4 regions of the Streptomyces sp. NPDC028928 genome follow, and region 3 is predicted to be linked to each of the others. Evidence: riboswitches for the same ligand, from Rfam matches in the RefSeq annotation. Region 3 holds a riboswitch; each other region holds the start of a gene.

Region 1 (5,001 bases), on a different contig from region 3:
GGCCTCGGCGCGCTGCTCCCGCGCGCGCTGCACGGCGAGGGAACGGTCGGTGGGTTCGAGGTCGAACTCCAGGCGGACGACGCCGTCCTCGAAGCTGCGCTTCTGGGTGTAGCCGGCGTCCGTGAACACCTTGATCATCTTGTTGTTGGCGGGCAGCACCTCGGCGGCGAAGCGGCGGATGCCCCGCTCGCGCGCGACGGCCGCGATGTGCTCCAGCAGCGCGGAGGCCACCCCGCGGCCCTGGTGGGCGTCCTGCACCAGGAAGGCGACCTCGGCCTCGTCGGCGGGCGCGGAGGCGGGCAGCCCGTCCGTGCCGATGCGGTCATAGCGTACGGTGGCGATGAACTCGCCGCCGATGGTGGCCGCGAGTCCCACCCGGTCCACAAAGTCGTGGTGCGTGAAGCGGTGGACGTCCTTGGCGGAGAGCCGTGGGTACGGCGCGAAGAAGCGGTAGTACTTCGACTCGTCCGAGACCTGCTCGTAGAAACTGACCAGGCGGTCGGCGTCATCAACGGTGATGGGCCGGATGCGCGCGGTACCACCGTCGCGCAGCACCACGTCCGCCTCCCAGTGGGCGGGGTACTGGTACCGGTCCTGCCGGTCCGCCGAGGTCTGCATGGGCCCCAGAGTACGGCTCGCGTCCGACAACGGCGCGAGGCAGTCTGTGGAGGACGAAAGAGCCGGACCGAGGCCGCGGTCCGGCGCCACACCGGAGGGGACGAAGGTCCTCTCCGGGCACGCTTCACGATGTGGGAAACTGGTCTAGACAACCCTGAACACCGAAGGGCAGCAACACATGGCTGAGCGCCGCGTCAACGTCGGCTGGGCCGAGGGCCTCCACGCCCGCCCCGCCTCCATCTTCGTCCGAGCCGCCACGGCCGCAGGCGTCCCGGTGACGATCGCCAAGGCCGGGGGCAACCCCGTCAACGCGGCCTCCATGCTGGCCGTCCTGGGCCTGGGCGCCCAGGGTGGCGAGGAGATCGTCCTCGCCTCCGACGCCGAGGGTGCGGACGCCGCCCTCGACCGTCTGGCCAAGCTGGTCTCCGAGGGCCTGGAGGAGCTGCCCGAGACCGTCTGAGCGAGCCATCGCACGAGCGACCATCGCACGAAGCGAGCCATCTCGCAGAGCGAGCCATCGCGCAGAGCGAGCCATCGCGCAGAGCGCCGGAGCCGCGTTCGCCTTTCGGGGCGGCGCGGCTTCGCCGTATGGACCCTCGTGAATTACGGGGGATGGCAGGAAACGGCAGGGGTGAATTCGGCAGGGTGAATTCGGGCAGCAGAAAGCCCCCCACTCCGAATAACTCTTCTTTGTATACGGCGCCCGTGTTAATGCCGCGGGCCCGAGATGTTTACGGCGTGTTGCGAAGTCCTCACACGCTCCCCGGCCGCGGAAAAGCGCAGCCGGTGCGCCCCCGTCGCGCGCTCGGCGTGCAGCGTGGTGAGCGCCCGCGCGCGCTCGGCGTCCCCGCGCGCCACCGCGTCCACGATCGCGCCGTGGTCCGTCCAGGACTCCACGGGGCTGACCGGCACCTCCACCGTGTACATCCAGGCGATCTTGTGCCGCAGCTGGGTGAGCATGGAGGTCAGCGAGGGGCTGCCGGAGGCCTGGGCGAGCGTCTCGTGGAACCAGCCGCCCAGCGACCGGAGATCCTCGCTGCTGCCCCTCCTGGCCCGCTCCTGGCCCAGCCGGACCAGCCCGCGCAGCACCTTGAGATGGGCCTCGGTGCGCCGCTGGGCGGCCCGGGCGGCGCCCAGCGGCTCCAGCAGCATCCGCATCTCCAGCAGGTCGGCGGCCTCCTGCTCGGTCGGCTCGGCCACGCACGCGCCCGCGTGCCGGCGTGTCACCACGAAGCCCTCTGCCTCCAGGGTGCGCAGGGCCTCGCGCACGGGGACGCGTGAGACGCCGTACCGGCGGGCCAGGACTTCCTCGGTGAGGCGGCTGCCGCGCTCGTAGACACCGGCGACGATGTCGTCCCGGATCGCCGTGCACACCGAGTGCGCCGGAATACGCATGACCGACCTCCGCCTTAATCCCCGTGAAACGCCGACGATGGACGCGTGTTCCGTGACTCTATTCCAATGAGCCGCAATTTCCGACGGCAGGCGGTAATCCATGGATATTTTTTGGTCAGCACATCCGGCGGACGCTGCGAAAAACGGCGAAAGCCCCGGCTCGGTGAGCCGGGGCTTCGGACAGCCGTGCGGTGGGCGTCAGATGTTCACGCCGTGCTTGCGGAGGTAGGCGACCGGGTCGACGTCCGAGCCGTACTCGGGGGTCGTGCGCGCCTCGAAGTGCAGGTGCGGGCCGGTGACGTTGCCGGTGGCGCCGGACAGGGCGATCTGCTGGCCGGGGACGACCTTCTGGCCCACCGTGACGCCGATGGACGACAGGTGCCCGTACTGGGTGTACATGCCGTCGGCCATCCGGATCACGATCTGGTTGCCGTACGCGCCGCCCCAGCCCGTGGAGACGACCGTGCCCGAGCCCACCGCGTGCACGGCCGTACCGCTGGCCGCGTGGAAGTCGATGCCGGTGTGCGAGCCGGAGGACCACAGGGAGCTGCTGGCCCGGTAGGCGGTGGAGACGTACGAGTGCGCGATCGGGGCGACGAAGGTGTTCAGCCGCTTGCGCTCCGCCTCGCGGGCGGCACGTGCCTTGGCCGCCCGGATCTCCTGGGCCCGCTTGGCGGCGGCCTTCGCCGCGGCTTCCTCGGCCGCCTTCTGCTCGGCGGCCTGCTGCTGGGCGGCGGCCTGCGCGTCGATCTGCTCGGGGACGTCCTCGGTCACGGTGAGGACGGGGACGAGGCCGGTCTGCTCCGTGGAGTTCTCGGCGGCGAGCGCCGGGGAGGCGGCGAGGGTGCCGATCACGCCGGTGGTGGTGAGGGCCGCGACGCCGGCCGCCTGGGCCGTGGTCCGCTTGACCCGGCCGGGCTTGCGGTGCTTCCCGGTGGCGCACATGAACGCCATGTAGTGGCTGGTCCTTTCCTTCCCTCTCGCCTACCGGGTTAGCTGACGGGTTCGGAGCAGGAAGGTCTCCTACGGACCCCCTCGCAGCCGCGCGGGCGCCCGATTCACCCCAGGGACGGTGGGTCCCCGGCTCCCCTGGCTCGCGCCGTACGGGGACTCGGCGATGACTGTCCGGTGCCGCGGGTGCGGCGCACTGCCTGACGAACAGCCCGGACGACGCTACGGCGGCCCGCTTTCAATCCTCAAACGGATCCGGGCTTTTGTAGCGCATCCCACAGGGCAGACAGGCAACCTCCGCCCCAAAACGGGCATCTGAGGGACACCGTGGAAGAGCGAGGGACCAGCAGGGGCCCTGACGACCCGTAGGTCAGCAGGGCCCCACGCGCGCGTGCCGCTGTGCGGCTACTCCGCGGCGACGACGCTGACTTCGCCGATGCCGAGCGCCTCGACCGGTGCCTTGATCTGGGCGGCGTCGCCGACGAGGACGGTCACCAGGCGGTCCACCGGGAAGGCGTTCACGACGGCCGCGGTGGCCTCCACCGTGCCCGTGGCGGCCAGCTGCTGGTACAGCGTCGCCTGGAAGTCGTCGGGCAGGTGCTGCTCGACCTGGTCGGCCAGCGTGCTCGCGACGGCCGCCGCGGTCTCGTACTTCAGCGGCGCCACGCCGACGAGGTTCTGCACGGCGACGTCCCGCTCGGCGTCGGTCAGGCCCTCCGCCGCGACGGTCCGCAGCACCTTCCACAGGTCGTCCAGCGCCGGACCGGTGTTCGGCGTGTCCACGGAGCCGCTGATGGCGAGCATCGCCGCGCCCGTGCCCTCCGGCGCGGACCGCAGGACCTGCCCGAAGGCGCGCACGCCGTAGGTGTAGCCCTTCTCCTCGCGCAGGACGCGGTCCAGCCGGGAGGTGAGGGTGCCGCCGAGGCAGTACGTGCCGAGCACCTGGGCGGGCCACACCCGGTCGTGCCGGTCGGGGCCGATCCGGCCGATGAGCAGCTGCGTCTGGACGGCGCCGGGCCGGTCCACGATGACCACGCGCCCGGTGTCGTCGGCGGTCACCGGCGGCACCGGCCGCGGCTCGCCGGGGGTGCCGGTCCAGGCGCCCAGGGTGTCGCCGAGCAGCGCGTCCAGGTCGGCGCCGGTCAGGTCGCCGACGACGACCACGGTGGCCGTGGCGGGCCGCACATGGCGGTCGTAGAAGGCGCGCACGGCCGCCGCGTCGATCTTCTCGACCGTCTCCTCGGTGCCCTGGCGCGGCCGGGACATGCGCGAGGTGGCCGGGAAGAGCTCCTTGGAGAGTTCCTTGGCGGCCCGGCGGGAGGGGTTGGCCAGCTCGTGCGGGATCTCGTCCAGGCGGTTGCGGACCAGCCGCTCGACCTCGCTCGTGGCGAAGGCGGGCGCGCGCAGGGCGTCGGCGAGCAGGCCGAGGCCCTTGGCCAGGCGGGAGGCGGGGACCTCCAGGCTGAGCCGGACGCCGGGGTGGTCGGCGTGCGCGTCCAGGGTGGCGCCCGCACGCTCCAGCTCGGCCGCGAACTCCTCGGCGGAGTGCTTGTCGGTGCCCTCCGAGAAGGCCCGCGCCATGATCGTGGCGACGCCGTCCAGGCCGGCCGGCTCGGCGTCCAGGGGCGCGTCCAGCAGCACCTCGACGGCGACGACCTGCTGGCCGGGGCGGTGGCAGCGCAGCACGGTCAGGCCGTTGTCGAGGGTGCCGCGCTCGGGCGCCGGGAACGCCCACGGCCTGGCCTCGCCGGGCTGCGGCTGGGGGTGGAAGTCCATGGTGGCGAGCTGGGTCACTTGGCCGTCTCCTCGTTCTCGGTCTCGTAGCGGCCCGCCTCCACGGTCGCTTCCTGCTCCGGGTCCTCGGGGACCTCGGCGTCCGGGGCGGCCTCCGGGGACTTGGGCTCGTAGACCAGGACCGCGCGGTTGTCGGGCCGCAGGCGGGCCTTGGCGACCTCCTGGACCTCCTCCGGGGTCACCTCCAGAACGCGCTTGACGGCGGTCAGGGCGAGCTGCGGGTCGCCGAACAGGACGGCGTAG
Region 2 (5,001 bases), on a different contig from region 3:
ACCGGGACGCCCCGGGTGTCGAAGCCGGTCGTCACCATCACCGTGCCGGCGGCCTCGGTCAGCCGGGCCACGGCCCGTTCGAAGCGCTCGGCCACCTCGTCCGGGTCGGTGCCGGGACGGATGATGTCGTTGCCGCCCGCGCAGAAGGAGACCAGGTCCGGAGCGAGTTCGACGGCCTTGGGGAGCTGGTCGGCCACGATCTGGTCCAGCAGCTTCCCGCGCACGGCGAGGTTGGTGTACTGGAAGTCGCCCTCGGGGCGCCGGTCGGCGAGCAGCACCGCGAAGCGGTCGGCCCAGCCTACGAACGCCCCGTCGGGCCCGGGGTCGCCGACGCCCTCGGTGAAGCTGTCCCCCACCGCCACGTACGACCCGATCACTGATGTGTTGTCATTCTTCGAATCGTCTGCCACGTCGGACCATGATTCACCTTCCGATGTGACTTACGCGACCGTAGGCAGGGGTTGACGAACGGTGAGATGAGACACCCTTAAATAATTTGCCAAGCCAGGAATAGGCAGGGCGGGCGTCAGCCGACGGCGACTCCGTGTGCGCGGAGGTAGGCGACCGGGTCCACGTCCGAGCCGTAGTCGGGCGTGGTGCGGATCTCGAAGTGCAGGTGCGGTCCGGTCACGTTGCCGGTGGCGCCGGACAGGCCGACCTGCTGGCCCGCGGTCACGCTCTGGCCGGCCGAGACGGAGAGCTGCGAGAGGTGGGCGTACTGGGCGTAGTGGCCGTCCTCGAGCTTGAGGACGACCTGGTTGCCGTACGCGCCGCCCCAGCCGGCGGAGACGACCGTGCCCGCGGCGACGGCCTTGAGGGAGGTGCCGGTCGGGACGACGAAGTCGACACCGGTGTGGTAGCCGCTGGACCACATGCTGCCGGCGACGTGGTAGCCGGTGCCGATGGTGGCGCCGGCCACCGGCAGCGTGTAGCCGGCGGAGGCGGTCTGCGCGGAGCCGGACCCGGAGGACTGGGAGGACTCGGAAGACTGGGAGGTCTGCGAAGTCTGCGAGGTCGGCGAGGTCCGGGCGGGCTCGGGGGCGGCGGACCCGGTGCGGGCCGGCGCGGCCTTCGCGCCGAGGCTGAGCTTCAGGCCCGGGTGGATGAGCGCCGGGTCGGCGCCGATGGCCTGCCGGTTGTCGTCGTAGAGCCGCTGCCAGCCGCCGCTGACCCGCTGCTCCTCGGCGATCTCGGAGAGGCAGTCGCCGCTGCGCACGGTGTAGGTGCGCACGCCCGCGTCCTGCTTGGCGGCGGTCTGCTGCGCGGTGTTCGGAAGGGACTGCACGGCCGTTCCGGAAACGGGCTGCGCGAGGGTCGCGGCGTGCGCTCCGGTGGTCCCGATGAGCGGGAGGGCCAGGGCGGCTCCGCCGGTTCCGGCGACGGCGAGGGAGCGGGAAAAACGCGGGGTCTTGGGACGTCGGTGCTTACCCTTGGCAGGCATGGCGCAATTCCTCTCCGGCGCCTGCGAGGTCAGCTGTCGGGTTCGGGCTGGAGCTGCCCGGCCGTGCGTGACACGGCTGCACCCCTAGCCTGTCGCGGAGACCGGGACAGGCAGTCTTACCTGGTGGGTCCCCCGCTCCTGCCGACGCGGGTCATGTGTGGGGAGTCCGGGCGGCGGCAGGATTCGGCGTTCCGTCCGGATTGGTTCGGAACGTAAGCGAGCAGGACACGGCGAAACAAGCAGCCGTTTCCCGTTGTTCCTCTCGCGGCTGATCGAATGCGGGAATTCGTGGTCACTCAGCGTGAATTCCCGCGCCCGGCTCCTTTCAATTCCCCTTTTCAAGCCCAGCATTACGTGGACATGACGCGCGACGCACGGTCACGGATATGACGCTCCTCACGCCGCACTCCTCCAGGGGCCCTCATTCCGCAGCGAGTTGGAAGGAAGGCGTCAATTCGGACAGAAAGCTCAGATGCGGCGCAGCCGGAGAACCGTCGCATCCAGGTCGCCCTTCAGCCCTGTGCGCATTCCGTGGTGCAGCAGGACGGCGCCTCGATGAACTTCACCCGTTTCGCGGCATTCGTACGATGCTGTCGGGTCGAGCCCGCGCAGCCGCACCGCCGGCACCGGCTCGCCATGGCGCTGCGCCTGCAGCCAGGCGAGGACGACGGTCTCCTCGCCCCGGAGGTACTGGACGGCGCTCAGACCGCCCGCCGGTGGCCGCAGCCGGTACAGCTCGCCGTGCTGCACGACCGGGCGGATCTCCTTGTACAGCTCCACCCAGCGCCGGGCCTCGGCCAGCTCCTCCGCGCTCCACTCCGTCAGGTCGCCGCCGACCCCGAGCACGCCGGCCATGGCGCTGACGAACCGGAAGCGCAGTGAGCTGACCCGGCCGTTGAGCTGGGCGTTGGGGCTGTCGGTGACCCAGGCCGCCATCACGCGCGCGGGATGGATCTGGGTGAAGCCGTGCTGGATGGCGAGCCGGTCCAGCGGGTCGGTGTTGTCGGAGGTCCACACCTGGTCGGTGCGGCTGAGCACCCCGAGGTCGATCCGGCCGCCGCCGCCCGAGCAGGACTCGAAGGCGACCTGGGGGTGAGCCGCGCGCAGCCGGTCCAGCAGGGCGTAGAGGGCGCGGACGTGGTCCACCCACAGCCGCTGCGGGTACGGCTCCCCGGGCCAGCCGGCGTCGGTGAAGCAGCGGTTGAAGTCCCACTTCACATAGTCGATCGGGGCGCTGGAGAGCAGGGCGTCCAGCTGCTCCCAGAGGTACTCCTGGACGTCCTCGCGCGCGAGGTTGAGCACGAGCTGATTGCGCAGTTCCGTCCGCTTCCGTCCCGGTTGGTACTGCACCCAGTCGGGGTGGGCGCGGTACAGGTCGCTGTCCGGGTTGACCATCTCGGGCTCCACCCAGATGCCGAACTGCATGCCCAGGCCGTGCACCTGGTCGGCGAGGGGCCCCAGGCCGTGCGGGAAGCGGTCGGGGTTGGGCGTCCAGTCGCCGAGGCCGGCGCGGTCGCTGGTGCGGGCCCCGAACCAGCCGTCGTCCACCACGAACAGCTCGACCCCGATCCCGGCGGCCCGGCGGGCGAGGGCGAGCTGCTGCTCCTCGGAGATGTCGAAGAACGTGGCCTCCCAGGAGTTGAACAGCACGGGCCGGTCCCGCTCGGCCTCCGGGATGACGTACGCGCGCTGGTAGGCGTGCCAGGCGCGGCTCGCGCCGCCGAAACCGCCGTCGCTCCACAGGCCCGCGAAGACCGGGGTGGTGTATGACTCCCCGGGCGCGAGGAGCAGCAGGCCCGAGTCGTCGTAGCCGGCGCCGCCGGTGATCTGCACGCGCGCGTCCGGGAGTTGGGCGACGGTGATGCGCCAGGAGCCGGACCAGCCGAGGGCACAGCCGTAGACCTCGCCGCGCTCCTCGGTGGCGTCGGTGTCCAGGGCGACCCAGGGCAGGTGCTGGTGGCCGGTGTGGCCGCGGCGGCTGCCGATGACCTTCTCGCCGTAGGTGAGGGGCGCTGCGGTGAGCCGTGACTCGGCGGCCCAGCGGCCGTGCAGCTGGGAGAGCCGCCAGCCCTCGCGGTCGGGCAGGGTCCAGGTGGCCGCGTCGGCCCGCAGCAGCTCGACGCGCCCGTGGCCGCTGTTCTCGACGGTCACCCAGCGCTCGACCACGTCGCCGCGCATCCGGTAGTGCAGCGTGATGCCCACGCCGTCGTCGTCGAAGCTCAGCCGCAGTTCGTCGCCCTCGGTGTCGCACGACACGAAGCGCCACGCGGTGCCGCGCCGCTCCTCGGTGCGGACGGACAGGGCGGGGCGGACGAAGCGGGGTCCGCCCTCGACCGGGTACTCCTCGCGGCCGTCGAGGGGGGACTCGAAGGGCCAGTAGCCGGGCAGCGGGCGCTCCGCGAGCGCCTCGGCGTCGGCGAGAGCGATCCGTGGGCCCCAGTGCAGGTGGAGCAGCTCGTCCGCCTCGGTGAGACGCAGCGCGTAGCTGCTGCCGGGGCCCGACAGGAGCCAGGTACGACCGTCTTCGGCGATGTCCACCATCGAGACCTCACAGGTGCCAACAGATCCGCGCAAGTGCAAACATCATCAAGGGCGTGACTCCTTGTGTCCATGCCTGTGGACAACTCATTGCCCGAGGAAATCGATGCCGTATGGTCGTCTGAGCGCCCGCCGACGAGCCGCGACGGCGGCGACCGACCGGGAGGAGCCCCCGTGACGCAGCAGGTCCCGTCGACCGAACCGGAGCTGGCCGGAGTGCGCAATTTCCGTGACGTGGGCGGGCTGCCGACCACGGACGGGCGGCGGGTGCGGTACGGCGTGCTGTTCCGCAGCGGGCACCTGGCGCACGCGACCGAGGAGGACGCGGCCTTCCTCGCCTCCCTGAGCCTGCACACGATCTTCGACTTCCGCAACGCGGCCGACCAGAAGCTGGAGGGGCCCGATGTCGAGCTGCCCGGCGTGCGGAACGTGAACCTGCCGCTGAGCGACCCGGCGGACGGCGCCGAGTTCTGGAAGATGGTCCGCGACGGCGACCTCGACCAACTGCGCGCGATCCTGGACGACGGCAAGGGGGCGGCCCGGATGATCGCCTCCTACCGGAAGATCGTCACCGAGCGCACCGCAGAGCACTCCCGGGTGCTGCACGCGCTCGCCGACGACAGCGTGCCCGCCCTGATGCACTGTGCGGCCGGCAAGGACCGCGCGGGCATCTCCATAGCGGTGACGCTCCTCGCCCTGGGGGTGGAGCGGGACGCGATCGTCGCCGACTACCTGGAGTCGGCCGCCAAGCACCGCCGCTACAAGGTGCGGCGCAGCGGCAGCGCCGACACCGCGTACACCCCCGAGGTGATGGAGCTGCTTAACCCGCTCTTCGACGCCCGCGCCGAGTACCTGGAGGCGGCCTTCGCGAGCATCGAGGAGACCTGGGGCGACACGGACACGTACCTCTCCCAGGGCCTGGCCCTCTCCCCCGAGACCCGCGAGCGTCTGCGCGAACGCCTGCTGGACTGACCGCGGAGGCCGCCGGCGCCCGGTCTGCGCTCCTGCCCATGGGGAGAGAG
Region 3 (5,001 bases):
GTCTGCCGATACGTTCACCCATCAGCGCGGCGACCGGCTCCATCCGCCGCGCCGGCCCTGCTGTCGCTCGAAAGGCTTCTGCATGCTCTCCGGGAACGGTCGACACCGTCGCCCCCGTCAGGCCCCGGCGCTCCTCGTCGCGGCCGGAGTGACCGGCTCCGCCATCGCCATCCCGCTCCTCGGCGCGGCCAGCGCCAGCGCGGCCGACGGCGGCACGTGGGACAAGGTGGCCGAGTGCGAGAGCGGCGGCTCCTGGAGCGCGGACACCGGCAACGGCTACTACGGCGGCCTCCAGATCTCCCAGGAGGACTGGAACACGTACGGCGGCGGGCAGTACGCGGCCAGCCCCGACCAGGCCAGCCGCAACCAGCAGATCGCCGTCGCCGAGAAGATCCTCGCCGACAAGGGCACCACGCCGTGGGCCACCTGCGCCCTGCTGTCCGGCCTGACCACCGACTCGGGCTCCGTGGACGTCGACACGGGCGTCGGCGGCTCCGACGACGAGAGTGGTTCGGGCGGCTCGTCCGGATCGCCCGAGAAGTCCGGCACCTCCGGCGGCTCCGACACCTCCGAAGGGTCCGGCACGTCCGGTTCGCCGGATTCGCCGTCCTCCACCGGTACCGGATCCGACGCCGACTCCGGCTCCGGCGCCGGTTCCTCCACGGACCCGGCGACCACGCCGGGCGGCAAGCCGGGCAAGGACGCCGGTACGGACACCGGCTCCACGGGGACCAACACCCCCAAGTCCGACAAGTCCACCACGCCGGGCACCGGGGACTCCCAGGGGGCCGACAGCTCTCCCACGGCCACCCCGGACGCCGGCGTGGAGAACAACCCGCAGCAGGCCGCCGGTTCCTGGAGCCTGGTCGACACCGGCGCCCTCGGTGGCGGACGCCACCGCGGGGCGAGCGCGGACGAAAGCGTGACAAACGGTCAGAACCCCAACTCTTCGGGTCGGCACGCATCGCGCGGAACGGACACGTACACCGTCCGTCAGGGCGACTCCCTCGCCTCCATCGCCGACTCCCTTGACGTCGACGGCGGGTGGCGCGCGCTCTACGCGGACAACAAGAAGGCCATCGGGTCCGACCCGAACCGCATCACCGCCGGTCAGACACTGGACGTCGTGGGTGAAACGGGCGCGAAGTAGCGGTAGTTGACGCCCCACTTAACGCCGTAATGTCCGGTTTGGCGAAAGTGTGGGATGAGTCTCAGAAGCCCTGATCGTCTTTGAAATTCCGCGCGGCGCGTGTCTACGGTCAAGGCCGCTCGTCACCGCGAGCCCCGGCATCCGCAACGCCGAATCCTGCCAGCGGTTGCCCGGGAACAGTCGTCGCGTCAAGCGCCGTAGGCAGGAGCGGGGGACCCAAGGTAAGTGCCGGGACCAGCAGTTGAGGCTGGAACCGGCTGGGGGTGAAGCCGCGACTTCCGCGCAAGCGGGAGCGCGGCCGGGCAACTCAACCGGCCCGAACCCGACAGCTCACCTCGCAGGCGTCGGTGAGGGGATCGATCCATGCTGTTTACCGGCAAGGGCAAGCACCGCCGTCCGTCCAAGGCCACCCGCGTCCTCGCGCTCGCCGGTGTCACCGGCGCGGCCGTCGCCGCCCCGCTGATGGCGGCCGGCAACGCCTCCGCCGCCACCTCCGCCGAGTGGGACAAGGTCGCCCAGTGCGAGTCCGGCGGCAACTGGTCCATCAACACCGGCAACGGCTACTACGGCGGTCTGCAGTTCTCCGCCTCCACCTGGGCCGCGTACGGCGGCACGCAGTACGCCGCCACCGCCGACAAGGCGAGCAAGTCGCAGCAGATCGCCGTCGCCGAGAAGGTCCTCGCCGCGCAGGGCAAGGGCGCCTGGCCGGTCTGCGGCACGGGCCTGTCCAGCACCCCGTACAACGGCTCCGCCCCGAGCGCCCCCTCGGCCTCGACCAGCACCACCACCCGCTCCACCGACGAGCAGTCCGCCTCCCGCTCCACCACGCGGACGGCCCCGTCGGCGGGCAAGACCGTCACCACCCCGACCGGCAAGAAGGTCAAGAAGGGCGACGGCGAGTACAAGGTCGTCGCGGGTGACACCCTCAGCACCATCGCCGAGAAGCACGGCGTCAAGGGCGGCTGGGAGAAGCTGTTCGAGCTGAACAAGGACATCGTCGAGGACGCGAACCTCATCTACCCGGGCCAGCAGCTCCACCTGAAGTAAGCGGGCAGGCCCCCACGGCCTCCGTGCAGGCCCCCACGGCCTCCGTGCAGGCCCCCCGGACCCCGTGCGGGCCACCCCCCGTCCCCACGGGCCCCCCGCCCCGGTGCGTGTTCCCCCGTACGCACCGGGGCGGGGTTTTTTCTGCCCGGAGTGCCCCGCCCCCCTTTGTTTCGGGCAGAAACAAAAGGTACCGTCGGCATGTCCACGGGACGGTCGGTCGGTGGCCGACGCCCCCGGGACGGTTAGGCTCTAGGCGCAAGGCACACCAGCCCCGCACTTCCAGCGTCACATCCAAGAAGGAGATGCTCGTGCCGTCCATCGACGTCGTCGTAGCCCGGGAAATCCTGGACTCCCGAGGCAACCCCACGGTCGAGGTCGAGGTCGGCCTCGACGACGGCAGCACGGGTCGTGCCGCCGTTCCGTCCGGCGCCTCGACCGGCGCCTTCGAGGCCATCGAGCTGCGCGACGGTGACCCGAACCGCTACCAGGGCAAGGGCGTCGAGAAGGCCGTCCTCGCCGTCATCGAGCAGATCGGCCCGGAGCTGGTCGGCTACGACGCCACCGAGCAGCGCCTGATCGACCAGGCCATGTTCGACCTGGACGCCACCGACAACAAGGGCTCGCTCGGCGCCAACGCCATCCTCGGCGTCTCGCTCGCCGTCGCCCACGCCGCCTCCGAGGCCAGCGACCTGCCCCTCTTCCGCTACCTGGGCGGCCCGAACGCGCACCTGCTCCCGGTGCCGATGATGAACATCCTGAACGGCGGCTCGCACGCCGACTCCAACGTGGACATCCAGGAGTTCATGATCGCCCCGATCGGCGCGGAGTCCTTCTCCGAGGCCCTGCGCTGGGGCACCGAGGTCTACCACACCCTGAAGAAGGTCCTGAAGAACAAGGGCCTGTCCACCGGCCTCGGCGACGAGGGCGGCTTCGCCCCGAACCTCGGCTCCAACCGTGAGGCCCTCGACCTCATCCTGGAGGCGATCAAGGAGGCCGGCTACACCCCCGGCGAGCAGATCGCCCTCGCCCTCGACGTCGCCGCGTCCGAGTTCTACAAGGACGGCTCGTACGTCTTCGAGGGCAAGAACCGCACGGCCGCCGAGATGACCGAGTACTACGCCGAGCTGGTCGAGGCGTACCCGCTGGTCTCCATCGAGGACCCGCTGTTCGAGGACGACTGGGAGGGCTGGAAGACCATCACCGCCCAGCTCGGTGACAAGGTCCAGCTCGTCGGCGACGACCTGTTCGTCACCAACCCCGAGCGCCTGGCCAAGGGCATCGAGGAGGGCGCCGCCAACGCCCTGCTGGTCAAGGTCAACCAGATCGGCTCGCTGACCGAGACCCTGGACGCCGTCGAGCTGGCCCAGCGCAACGGCTTCAAGTGCATGATGTCCCACCGCTCCGGCGAGACCGAGGACGTCACCATCGCCGACCTGGCCGTCGCCACCAACTGCGGCCAGATCAAGACCGGCGCCCCGGCCCGCTCCGAGCGCGTCGCCAAGTACAACCAGCTGCTGCGCATCGAGGAGATCCTCGACGACGCCGCGGTGTACGCCGGCCGCAGCGCCTTCCCGCGGTTCCGCTCTGCGAACCAGTAGGCACAGCAAGGGCTGAGCCAACCTGGGCTAAGCCTTAGCCAGTCGTACGTACGTCCCCGTACCCGGTCCCGTACCGTGTCCGGGGACGTACGCGCGTGTGTGAACGGGAGGCGGGGAAGATGGCAGTGAAGGACCGTGACCGGTTCTCCACCGCGACCAGGCTGCGGCTGCTCGGCGAGCAGACGGCCGCCCGGGTCTACCGCTCCCAGACCAAGCGGCAGGCCCGCCGCTCGCGGCTCACCGGCCGCGCGGCGCTGCTCGCGCTGGTGCTCTGCTCCCTGGTCGTCGCCCTCGCCTACCCGATGCGGCAGTACGTCTCCCAGCGCGCGGAGATCGCCGACCTCCAGCGGCAGCGGGAGCAGGCCCGCCAGCGGGTCGAGCAGCTGCGCGACCTGAAGGCGCGCTGGCAGGACGACGCCTACGCCGAGCAGCAGATCCGCCGCCGGCTGCACTACGTGAGGCCGGGCGAGACCGGGTACGTGGTCATCGACCCGGGCGCGGCCAGGAAGTCCCGCGCCGACCTCGGGGCCGCCCACCGGCCCTGGTACGCGAACGTCTGGGACGGCGTCGACAAGTCCGACGCCTCCGACCAGTGACCGGTCCGCCGGGCCGGTAACCGACAGAAAGCCACCCTGAAAGCAGTCATGGAAACGCCTCCGCCGCCCACTCCGCGCACCGAGCCCACCGACGCGGACGTAGAGGCCTTCAAGCAGCAGCTGGGCCGCCCGCCGCGGGGCCTGAGGGCCATCGCGCACCGCTGCCCGTGCGGTCAGCCGGACGTCGTGGAGACGGCGCCGCGCCTGCCCGACGGCACGCCCTTCCCGACGCTGTACTACCTGACGTGCCCGAAGGCGTCCTCCGCCATCGGCACGCTGGAGGCGAACGGCGTGATGAAGGAGATGACCGAGCGGCTGCAGCGCGATCCCGAGCTGGCCGCCGCCTACCGGGCCGCGCACGAGGACTACATCCGGCGCCGCGACGAGATCGAGGTCCTGCGGGGCTTCCCGAGCGCGGGCGGCATGCCGGACCGGGTGAAGTGCCTGCACGTGCTCGTCGCCCACTCCCTGGCCGCCGGCCCGGGCGTGAACCCGCTCGGCGACGAGGCCCTGGCGATGCTGCCGGAGTGGTGGCGCAAGGGCGCGTGCGTGACGTCCGACGAGACCGAGGGGGACCGGCAGTGACCCGCGTCGCCGCCGTCGACTGCGG
Region 4 (5,001 bases), on a different contig from region 3:
CCCGGTCTCGCACAGCGCCCAGCACCACGACCTCGGCCGGTTCGCCGGCAAGGAGCTGATCGTCATAGGCGCCGGCCAGTCCGCGCTGGAGACGGCGGCGCTCGCGGCGGAGGCGGGCGCACACGTGCGCGTGGTCGCGCGCGGACGCGGCCGGGTCGCCTTCGGTGCCGCGCCCTGGGACCAGCCGAGGTTCCGCCCCCAGTCCCCGTTCGGCCGCGCCTGGTCGCTGTGGGCACTCAGCTACTACCCGCACCCGTACCGGTTCCTGCCGGAGCCCGCCCGTCACTATCTGGTCCGCCGGGTCCTCGGCCCGCTCGGCGCCTGGTGGCTGCGCGAGCGCTTCGAGAGCGGGGTGCGGGTGCAGGAGGTCGAACGGGTGGTCAGCGCCGAGGCCCGCGGCGGCAGCCCGGTGCTCACCGTCCGCACCCACGGCGGCCGTACCGAGCAGCTCACCGCTGACCACGTCATCGCCGCCACCGGCTACCGCGTCGACATCGCGGCGATGGACTTCCTCGGCCACGAGCTGCGCACCCGGCTCGCGGTGAGCCGCGGCACCCCCCGGCTCGGCCCCGGTTACGTCTCCTCCGTGCCCGGTCTGTACTTCACCGGCCTGCCGGCGGCGTCGTCGTACGGGCCGGTGATGCGCTTCGTCTGCGGTACGGAGTTCGCCTCCCCGCGCCTGGCGAAGCACCTGGCCGCCGCCCACAGTTGAGTCCGGGGCCCACGGCGGCACTCTCATCGGGGCGTCCGTGGGCGCAACTTGGGGCCGTACAGCACGTAAGTGCGTGTAATGACAGGTGAGTCGGCGGGGCGCGGTGTCCGTATTCTCTGATCATGGCACCCTCCCCGGCATATGCACTGATCGCCACTGACCTGGACGGAACGCTGCTGCGCGGCGACGACACCGTCTCCGACCGGTCGCTCGCCGCGCTCGCGCGGGTGGTGCGGGCCGGCGCCCGGCATCTGGTGGTGACGGGCCGCCCGGCGCCACGGGTCCGGCCGCTGCTGGCGGACCTCGGCTGCACGGGGCTCGCGGTGTGCGGGCAGGGGGCGCAGGTCTACGACGCCGGGACCGGCCGTCTGCTGTGGTCGGTCCGGCTGGACCGGGAGCTGGCCGAGACCGCGCTCGGCAAGATCGAGGCGGAGGTGGGGCAGGTCTACGCGGCGGTCGACCAGGACGGCGTGGACGGGCTCACGCTGATCGAGCCCGGGTACCGGATGCCCCATCCGACGCTGCCCGCGGTGCGCGTCGGCCGGCGGGACGACCTGTGGTGCGAGCCCATCAGCAAGGTGCTGCTGCGGCACGCCTCCCTGTCGGACGACGAGTTGGCGGCCGTGGCCCGCTCGGCGGTGGGCTCGCTGGCGACGGTCACCATGTCGGGGCCGGGGACCGTGGAGCTGCAGCCGAGGGGGGTGACGAAGGCGACCGGGCTGGCGCTGGCCGCCGAGCGGCTCGGGGTGGATGCCGACCGGGCCCTCGCCTTCGGCGACATGCCCAACGACATCCCGATGTTCGACTGGGCCGGGCGCGGTGTCGCCATGGCCAACGCGCACCCCGAACTGAAGGCGGTGGCCGACGAGATCACCTTGTCGAACGAGGACGACGGCATCGCCGTCGTCCTCGAAGGACTCTTCCCGGCCGACCGGCTGTGATGACCGACCGGCCGTGATGACCGGTCGGCCGGAGCAGGTCAGTACGCGCCGAACACGTTGTCGATCGACCCGTACCGCGCGGCCGCGTAGTTGCAGGCGGCGGTGATGTTCGCGACCGGGTCGTAGATGTTGAACGAGGTTCCGGCGACGTGGTACGCGTTGAACGTGGGGTCGATGACCTGGAGCAGGCCCTTGGACGGGATGCCCTTGGCGGCGTTGGAGTCCCACAGGTTGATGGCGTTCGGGTTGCCCGAGGACTCGCGGATGATGTTGCGGTAGATGCCGTTGTAGGTGCCCGGGATGCCCTTCTCGGCCATGATCGCGAGCGACTCGCGGATCCAGCCGTCCAGGTTGTTCGGGTATCCGGCGGTGGTGGTGGCCGCCGTGGTGGTGTCGGTGGCCGCGGAGGCGCTGGTCGCGCCGATGAGCGGCAGGGCGAGCACGGCGACGCCGGTGCCGGCGGCGACGAGGGCGCGGACGAGGCGGCTGTTCCGGGTACGGCGGTGCTGAACGGCAGCGGACATGGGGACGTTCCTCTCCGGCGCCTGCGAGGTGAGCTGTCGGGTTCGGGCGGGGAGGTGCCCGGCCGCGCCCCGAAGAGGCACGGCTTCACCCCTAGCCGTACCGGTGCGGCGTGTGCCGACCGGCCCGGCGGCTTTCCTGGGGTCCCCCGCTCCTGCCGTACGAATGAGTTCGTCGATGGGTTATGCGGGCGGCGGCAGGATTCGGCGTCCGCCCGACGGCCCGGAACGTATGCGAGAGCACATGTCGGGAACAAGTACCGGATTCATAGAACGTGCGATTTGACCTTGATCGACGCCGTATGGGGTGCTTGATCCTTTGCGATTGCCAACCCTCAACTCGCTTGCGCGGCAAGGGGTCGAGGGGGTTGCGGGGGGTGGGCCGGGTATACGGGGCGCGTGACCCAATTCACGAAATAGCAAATCGCTTCAAATCGGGCATGGGGGAATAGGGGGATTCGCGCCTAAGGTGACAGAGGAGAGGGTGTGGAGAGGTTGCGACACAGTGCCCGTATTGCTGTTAAGTCAATAAATGTCCGTTCTTACTGTGTGATCAAATCCATGTTGATCATGAACCGGTACCGCCCGGGCTGGACCGGTGGGCGCTATCGGTGATCGAAACAGGACCGGATACGCTGACTTGAGTGATGGCAGCGACCTATCGACAAACCGTGTAATCGCCAGCAGACACCAGCAGACAGGAGACCCCTCGTGACCGTCGTCGGGCCGTTCGGGCTGAGCGTGCGGGACCAGGCTCTGGAAGCCGATGTCCAGGCCGGATTGACGGCTGTCGAGGAAGGCTTGCTCGAAGCCACCAAGAGCGAGGTCCCGTTCATCACGGAGGCCGCGCAGCACCTCGTGCGGGCCGGCGGGAAGCGTTTCCGGCCACTCCTCGTGATGCTCGCCGCCCAGTTCGGCGACCCCTACGCGCCGGGCGTCGTGCCGTCGGCCGTGGTCGTGGAGCTGACCCACCTGGCCACGCTGTACCACGACGACGTCATGGACGAGGCGGCCGTACGGCGCGGCGTGGACAGCGCCAACGCCCGCTGGGGCAACTCCGTCGCGGTCCTCACCGGCGACTTCCTCTTCGCCCGCGCCTCCCAGATCCTCGCCGACCTCGGCCCCGAGGCGGTCCGGGTGCAGGCCCTGGCGTTCGAACGGCTCGTCACCGGCCAGATCCTGGAGACCGCGGGCCCCTCGGACGGGCGCGACCCGATCGAGCACTACCTGGACGTGCTCGGCGGCAAGACGGGCTCCCTGGTGGCGGTTTCGTGCCGGTTCGGCGCGATGATGTCCGGCGCCGGCGAGCGGGTCGTCGACGTGCTCACCCAGTACGGCGAACGGCTCGGGGTCGCCTTCCAGCTCGCCGACGACGTCCTGGACATCGCCTCCGACTCCCACGAGTCCGGCAAGACCCCGGGCACCGACCTGCGCGAGGGCATCGCGACCCTGCCCGTGCTCCGGCTGCGCGAGCGGGCCGCCCGGCTGGGCCTGCCCGAGGACGTCGCGCTGTGCGAACTGCTCGACTCCGACCTCAGCGACGACGCCCGGCACGCCGAGGCGCTGGCCGCGCTGCGCGCGCACCCCGCGCTGGAGCAGGCCCGCCGGGACACCGTCCGGTACGCGGAGGAGGCGCGGGCCGCGCTGGCCCCGCTGCCCGAGTGCGACGCCAAGGCGGCCCTGACGGAGCTGTGCGACGCGGTCGTGCACCGCGCCGGCTGACCGGGCCGGCAACCCGTACGGGCGACGGCGTCCCACACGACCCCTACGGGTCGGGTGGAGATACCGGCGCCGCGTGTCATACCGCAGGTGGACCCGGAGTTGGCTCCGTGGGCTGACGCTTCCTCACGGCCGATTTGGTCAGATGGATACCACGGAAATCACCACTCCTCACCGATTCGGGTGAGAATGGCGGCTCAGGGTGGACCAGTGGACCAGCGTGAGGACAGCCGCCGCCGACGACGGAGGTAAGGCACACATGGCACCGTACGAATCCGACGACGCAGTGGACGCCGCGCAGGACGAGACCCCGCGCTCCGGCCGGCGCAAGGCCGCCCGGTACGCCGTCCCGGTCGCCGTGGTGGGGGTGGCGGCGGCCACCATCGGGCTGGTCCCGGCACTCGCCGACTCCGGTGACCCCGATCTGCCGAAGATCAGCGCACAGCAGCTCATCGAAAAGATCGCCAGGTCGGACGTGCAGCAGCTGTCCGGCACCGTGAAGGTCAGCACCGACCTCGGCCTGCCCGACCTCGGCGGCCTGGAGGACGGCCTGCTCTCCGGGGCGGGCCAGGGCGGCTCCGGTGACGGCTCCTCGGCCGACCCGCAGGCCAAGCTCACCGAGCTGGTCTCCGGCACGCACACCCTGCGCGTCGCCGCCGACGGCCCGGACCGGCAGAAGCTCTCCCTGCTGGAGCGTGGCGCCGAGTACAGCCTGATCCACGACGGCAAGGACGTCTGGGGCTACGACAGCAAGAGCAACGAGGTCTACCACTCCACCGCGGCCGGCTCCGGCAAGGAGCACCGGGCCGAGCCGCCGGCCACGCCCAAGGACTTCGCCGACGAGGCCCTGAAGGCGGTCGACGACACCACGTCCGTCACCGTCGACGGCACCGCCCAGGTCGCCGGGCGCGACGCCTACAAACTGCTGATCCAGCCCAAGCAGTCCGGCACCACCGTCGGCGCGATCAGCATCGCCGTGGACGCGAAGACGGGCATGCCGCTGAAGTTCACGCTGACCCCGAGGAGCGGCGGCGCCGCCGTGCTCGACGCGGGCTTCACCCAGGTCTCCTTCGCCGAGCCGGCCGCCTCCACCTTCGACTTCACCCCG

What was found. Region 3 has a riboswitch for cyclic di-AMP ahead of ACZ4U1_RS11120 (transglycosylase family protein). Riboswitches for the same ligand answer to the same signal wherever they lie in the genome.
Region 1: it holds a riboswitch for cyclic di-AMP, as region 3 does, so the genes downstream of both, ACZ4U1_RS33655 (M23 family metallopeptidase) here and ACZ4U1_RS11120 (transglycosylase family protein) in region 3, are expected to answer to the same signal.
Region 2: it holds a riboswitch for cyclic di-AMP, as region 3 does, so the genes downstream of both, ACZ4U1_RS39715 (M23 family metallopeptidase) here and ACZ4U1_RS11120 (transglycosylase family protein) in region 3, are expected to answer to the same signal.
Region 4: it holds a riboswitch for cyclic di-AMP, as region 3 does, so the genes downstream of both, ACZ4U1_RS34925 (transglycosylase SLT domain-containing protein) here and ACZ4U1_RS11120 (transglycosylase family protein) in region 3, are expected to answer to the same signal.

What each region holds. Positions count from the first base shown of each region.
Region 1 covers NZ_JBVHVI010000017.1:33,024-38,024, forward strand. Annotated here, with positions in the region: gene ACZ4U1_RS33640 (bifunctional acetate--CoA ligase family protein/GNAT family N-acetyltransferase) at 1-618, opposite strand, end outside; gene ACZ4U1_RS33645 (HPr family phosphocarrier protein) at 797-1,078, shown strand; gene ACZ4U1_RS33650 (GntR family transcriptional regulator) at 1,327-2,013, opposite strand; gene ACZ4U1_RS33655 (M23 family metallopeptidase) at 2,212-2,967, opposite strand; cyclic di-AMP (ydaO/yuaA leader) riboswitch at 2,980-3,140, opposite strand; gene ACZ4U1_RS33660 (M16 family metallopeptidase) at 3,370-4,758, opposite strand; gene ACZ4U1_RS33665 (M16 family metallopeptidase) at 4,755-5,001, opposite strand, start outside.
Region 2 covers NZ_JBVHVI010000028.1:2,155-7,155, reverse strand. Annotated here, with positions in the region: gene ACZ4U1_RS39720 (SGNH/GDSL hydrolase family protein) at 1-377, opposite strand, end outside; gene ACZ4U1_RS39715 (M23 family metallopeptidase) at 527-1,441, opposite strand; cyclic di-AMP (ydaO/yuaA leader) riboswitch at 1,447-1,640, opposite strand; gene ACZ4U1_RS39710 (alpha-galactosidase) at 1,910-3,982, opposite strand; gene ACZ4U1_RS39705 (tyrosine-protein phosphatase) at 4,154-4,951, shown strand.
Region 3 covers NZ_JBVHVI010000003.1:450,423-455,423, forward strand. Annotated here, with positions in the region: gene ACZ4U1_RS11115 (transglycosylase family protein) at 83-1,150, shown strand; cyclic di-AMP (ydaO/yuaA leader) riboswitch at 1,334-1,509, shown strand; gene ACZ4U1_RS11120 (transglycosylase family protein) at 1,514-2,197, shown strand; gene eno (phosphopyruvate hydratase) at 2,506-3,795, shown strand; gene ACZ4U1_RS11130 (FtsB family cell division protein) at 3,915-4,391, shown strand; gene ACZ4U1_RS11135 (DUF501 domain-containing protein) at 4,440-4,976, shown strand; gene ACZ4U1_RS11140 (Ppx/GppA phosphatase family protein) at 4,973-5,001, shown strand, end outside.
Region 4 covers NZ_JBVHVI010000018.1:145,113-150,113, forward strand. Annotated here, with positions in the region: gene ACZ4U1_RS34915 (FAD-dependent oxidoreductase) at 1-712, shown strand, start outside; gene ACZ4U1_RS34920 (HAD family hydrolase) at 835-1,653, shown strand; gene ACZ4U1_RS34925 (transglycosylase SLT domain-containing protein) at 1,692-2,177, opposite strand; cyclic di-AMP (ydaO/yuaA leader) riboswitch at 2,181-2,362, opposite strand; gene ACZ4U1_RS34930 (polyprenyl synthetase family protein) at 2,886-3,896, shown strand; gene ACZ4U1_RS34935 (LolA family protein) at 4,153-5,001, shown strand, end outside.